DNA from 2 places in the Brevibacterium luteolum genome. Region 2 is predicted to be linked to the other one. Evidence: predicted binding sites of a transcription regulator. Region 2 holds the regulator's gene; the other holds the start of a gene.
The links. Region 2 encodes HspR, which represses chaperone genes until heat shock. Its sites were predicted from a motif close to AAGTTGAGTCNNNNNGACTCAACTT; they were not measured.
Positions count from the first base shown of each region.

Region 1: the regulator HspR is predicted to act here: its motif matches at 943-967, upstream of M3C25_RS12360 (Hsp20/alpha crystallin family protein).

Region 1 covers NZ_JALXPM010000065.1:3,341-5,735, reverse strand. The annotation lists gene M3C25_RS12365 (AEC family transporter) at 1-878, opposite strand, end outside; gene M3C25_RS12360 (Hsp20/alpha crystallin family protein) at 998-1,435, shown strand; gene M3C25_RS12355 (quinone oxidoreductase family protein) at 1,555-2,395, opposite strand, start outside.
Region 2 covers NZ_JALXPM010000016.1:28,129-30,523, reverse strand. The annotation lists gene M3C25_RS05810 (DnaJ C-terminal domain-containing protein) at 1-751, shown strand, start outside; gene M3C25_RS05805 (heat shock protein transcriptional repressor HspR) at 767-1,273, shown strand; gene M3C25_RS05800 (hypothetical protein) at 1,493-2,221, opposite strand; gene M3C25_RS05795 (maleylpyruvate isomerase family mycothiol-dependent enzyme) at 2,254-2,395, opposite strand, start outside.

The DNA of each region.
Region 1 (2,395 bases), on a different contig from region 2:
ATGACCGTCTGACCTGCAATGAGAGCGGCCATGAGAGTGGCGTTGCCGCCGAGCTGCCGAGCCATGACATAGGCGCTGGAGGCTGTGGCGATCGACTGGAAGATGAGCCCGACGACAGCAGCCTCTCCCCTGACGCCGAATGCCAGCAGCGAGACGACCGTAACCGCCGGGACGATGAGCAGCTTGAGCACGGTCGCTGAGACGAAGGCGACGGCGTGCTCGCGCACCGAGAACCGCCGGATGCCAGCACCGACGCACAGCAGGCCGATCGGCAGCGCGGCAGCGGCGAGCGGATCGATCATCCCGGCCACCGCCTCGGGCGTGGTCACCGGCAGCACATTCCACGCCCCACCGGCAGCACAGCCGAGCACGAGCGGGTTGAGGATGACCGAGCGGCCGAGTGCCAGCCAGGAGCGCTTGTCGACGAGGAAGAGCTCGAAGGCGATCGAGGAGAGCACGTTGACGAGTGGGACGAGCACCGCGCCGACGATGGCAGCCAGTGCCGCGCCCTCCGGGCCGAAGAGAGTCGCCGACAGAGACAGGCCGATATAGGTGTTGAACCGGATCGCACCTTGGACCACAGAGGTGAACGATGGCCGGTCGGAGGCGAGCACCCGGTTGAGTGCGAAGAGGATGATCGTGATGCCGATCGTCGGCAGGACGAGGGCGGCGGCCAGGCGGCCGATGTCGATGTGGGAGATGTCGACAGCTGAGATGTTGCGGAAGAGCAGCACCGGCAGTAGGACGAAGTAGGCGAGCTTCTCGGCACCGGACCAGAAATCAGGGTCACTCAGCAGCCGCAGCCGGCGCAGCACCCAGCCGAAGAAGATGAGGCCGGCGACCGGGATGAGGGCGCCGACAACACTGACGAAGTCCATGTGCCCACTCTACGGAGACTGAGGTGATTCCCAGGAAACTGGTCAAGTGACGGGAATGAAACCAAACTTGAGCGCGTTAGACTCAACGTAAGCGACCAGCTGACCGAAAGGAGCCTGCCATGGCTGCAAAGTTCGATCCGATCCGCGATCTCGACCGCTTCTTCTCCGACATCACCCGCACCCCGAACAGCACCGCCCTGCCGATGGACCTGTACCGCGACGGCGACGCCTTCGTCGCCCGCATCGACATGCCCGGTGTCGATCCGTCGAGCATCGATGTCGACGTGCAGGATCGCACGCTGACGGTGCGCGCCGAGCGGACCGCTTCGACGGAGAGCTCCGAGGTGCAGTGGCTCAGCCGTGAGCGCCCGACGGGCACCTTCGCCCGCCAGCTGACGCTGGGCAACCGCATCGCCCTCGACCAGATCACCGCCGCCTACGAGGACGGCGTGCTGCTGCTGACCATCCCGGTCGCAGAAGAGGCCAAGCCGCGCAAGATCTCGGTCAACCACACCCAGCGCGGAGACGTCATCTCCGGCGACGAGACCCAGGCCTGATCGGCTGAGCGCTCCTGCGCCCAGCTCATCACGCCAACGGGCCGCACACCTGCTCAGGTGTGCGGCCCGTTTCGTGTCTCAGTTCCTAATGCTGGGGGACGCCGGAGCTGTGCTGCGGCTCAGTCGGTGCTCAGCACGATCTTGCCGAAGCGCAGGTTCGAATCGAGCTGCGAGTGGGCCTCTGCCGCCTCGTCGAGCGGGTAGACGGAGTCGATGATCGGGTCGATCGAACCGTCTTCGACCATATCGAGCAGGCCGGCGAAGTCCCGCGGGGAGCCCATGGCGGTGCCGAGCACGCGCTTGTGGGCCAGGTACAGGGTGCGGATGTCGAAGTCCTCGACGACGCCCTGGTTCTCCGTCCCGCCGAGGGCGACGACGGCGCCGCCGGGCTTGAGCATCATGACCGATTCCTGCAACGTCGAGCCCACGGAGTCGAAGACGAGGTCGGCCTCGCCGATCTCATCGCGCAGCGTCAGCTCCCAGTCGTCGACGGTGTAGTCGACACCGGCGACGGCGCCGAGTTCCTTGGCAAGGTTGACCTTGTCGTGATTCGACGAGGTCACCGCCACACGCGCACCGGCCTTGACCGCCAGCTGCAGGGCCAGCAGCGAGAGCCCCGAACCGGCGCCGAGGATGACGACGGTCTGGCCCTTCTCAAGCTGCCCGACGGTGAACAAGGCGCGGTAGGCTGTCACGCCTGAGAGTGCGAGTGCACCGGCTTCGGCCCAGGCCATCCGCTTGGGCTTGGGGTACAGGTTCTCTTCCGGCACGGCGATGAGCTCGGCATAGGTGCCGTCACTCGGGCCGCCGAGGATACTGAAGTCCGGGCCGGCGCAGGCGTCGGAGTCACCCCAGTTGAGCGAGGGGAAGACGATGACCTCCTCGCCGGTGTCGCGGCGGACGCCGGCGGCATCGGAGCCGAGGATGAGCGGCAGGTGCGGACGGTACTGCGGGCCTGCG
Region 2 (2,395 bases):
CTTCTCCGGCCTGTTCAATACCGGAGGCGGCGGCACCCGCACCCGCTACACGACCCGCAGCCCCGGTGGCGGGCCGGCTGGCTCGGCTGGCGGGGACATCCCGCCGGAGTTCGCTGATCTGTTCGGCGGATTCGGCGGCTCCTACGGCGGCAGCCCCTATGACAGCCCGTACGGCGGTGGGTTCTCCACCGGCCCGCTCAAGGGCGGGGACATCAAGGCCAGCACGAAGCTGTCCTTCACTGAAGCCGCCAAGGGCGCAACAGTCAAACTGTCGATGCCCGGGGGCAAGCCGCTGACCGTGCGCACCCCGGCCGGCGTCAAAGACGGGCAGAAGATCCGCCTGCGCGGCAAGGGCAAGGCCAGCCCCAACGGCGGCGAACCCGGTGATGTCATCCTCACCGTGCAGGTCGAACCCCACCCGGTGTTCACCCGCGACGGCGCGAACCTGCGGATGACGCTGCCGGTGACCTTCGACGAGGCTGCCCTCGGCGCCGAGGTCGAGGTCCCGACACTCGGTGGGATGCCGGTGCGGGTGAAGATCCCGGCCGGCACACCGTCGGGCCGCACCCTGCGGGTGCGCGGCAAGGGCATCGAGACGAAGAAGCTCACCGGCGACCTGCTGGTGACCGTCGAGATCGCCGTTCCGAAGAACCTGACGCCCAAGGCCAAGGAAGCGGTCGAGGCCTTCCGTGAGGCCACCAGCGGTGAAAATCCGCGAGCCGGGCTGCTCGACCGGGCCCGGGAGAGATGAGCGGGGTGAGCGTCGATGAACATCGGAGCGACAGCCGCCGTCTACGTCATCTCCGTTGCCGCTGAGCTGGCGGGCATGCACCCGCAGACGCTGCGGCAGTACGACCGGATGGGACTGGTGGTGCCCAAGCGCACCGCCGGTGCCGGACGGCGCTACTCACCGCGCGACATCGAGCGGCTGCGGCTGATCCAGAAGCTGAGCAAGGAAGACGGCATCAATCTCGCCGGCATCAAGGAGATCCTCGCCCTGCACCGCGACCTCGACGAAGCCCGCGACGCCGCCACCCAGGCGCATGCCGCCGTCCACGAACTGCGCCAGCAGGTCGAAGGACTGCGGCAGCGCGTGCAGGCCGAATCCCGGGTCTTCGCCGCCGGGCAGAGCGGCGACATCGTCTCCGTCATGCACGGCAGGCGCCCGCGGGTGCGCATCGCCGGGGCTCTTCCCTCAGCAGCCAGCGCCCGGCCCGGCGGCAGTGAGGCCGATCGCGCCTCCCGCGACATCCTCCTCTACCGCCGCCGGTGACGCGGCAGCCTGCGAGGCGATCTTTCGCACCTGACCATGCGAAGCGGCGCCCAGCTCAGAAGCTGGGCGCCGTTTGCGCTGTCCCGGTGGTGCGGCCCCGCTGCCCAGGTCGTACCGCCCGGACTTGATCGCCTCAGATGAGGGTGTCGAGAAACAGTGGTGCCAACGCGAACCACTTGAGCAGCACGACAGTCGGCCCGTGTCGAACCGGGGCGTCGGTCATGCCCGCTGTGCTCGCTTCCGGCCGACGATCCACAGGATGATGCCGAGAATCGTCAATCCCACGCCGAGCAGGCCGCCGAACACAGCGATGAGAATGCCGCCGACGGTGGAGAAGATCCCGCCGACCGACAGGGGTGGGGCGATGATGACATCGGGTTGGTTGCACGTGATCGAGTAGGTGCCCGCTTCCCGGACCGAGAACCCGTCGATCGACTCATAGGTCCTGCCGTCGAAGGAGTAGGACGACGTCTGATTCGTTCCCTTGCCCACCGGAGTGGGCCCTGTGATCGTGCAGCTGGTGAAGCCGGAGTCCTCCGGCGCGTAGACCTGCCACTCAGACTCCGCCTCGAAGAACTGGCTCGTAGTGCCGTTGACGCGGATCGCCTCATCGGAGAACCCTGACAGGGACGAAACGCCGGCGATCGTCATGATGATGCCGCCGATGATGGTGAGTGCGAGGATGCCGGCACCGATGAATGTCAGGATCTTGCCGATCAGCGTCATCTTCGACTTCGGCTTCGGGGCACCAGCCCCGGTGGCATACGGATCTTGGCCGCCGTACTGCGGCGCCTGGCCGGGATACTGGGGCGGCTGCTGGCCCGGTTGAGGTGCCTGGCTGCCGTACTGCGGTGCCGGCGGCTGGCCACCCGGCGGCTGCTGACCTCCCGGAGGCGGCCCGCCTGCTGGCGAGCCGTTCGGCGGGGGCGGCTGGGGTGGGTAGCTCATGACGCTCGTCCTCTTCCTCGTCGTTGTCGGTGCTAGATCCAGGGCGGCGGTTGGGGGAGGTCCTGCGGAGTCGCCGTTCCCGAGGCGCCCTTGTCGTTGTCCTCGAGCCCGGAGTTCGGCCAGCCGCGCCCGGTGAGATAGGAGACGATCTCGGCTGCCTCGCCGGTCACCTCG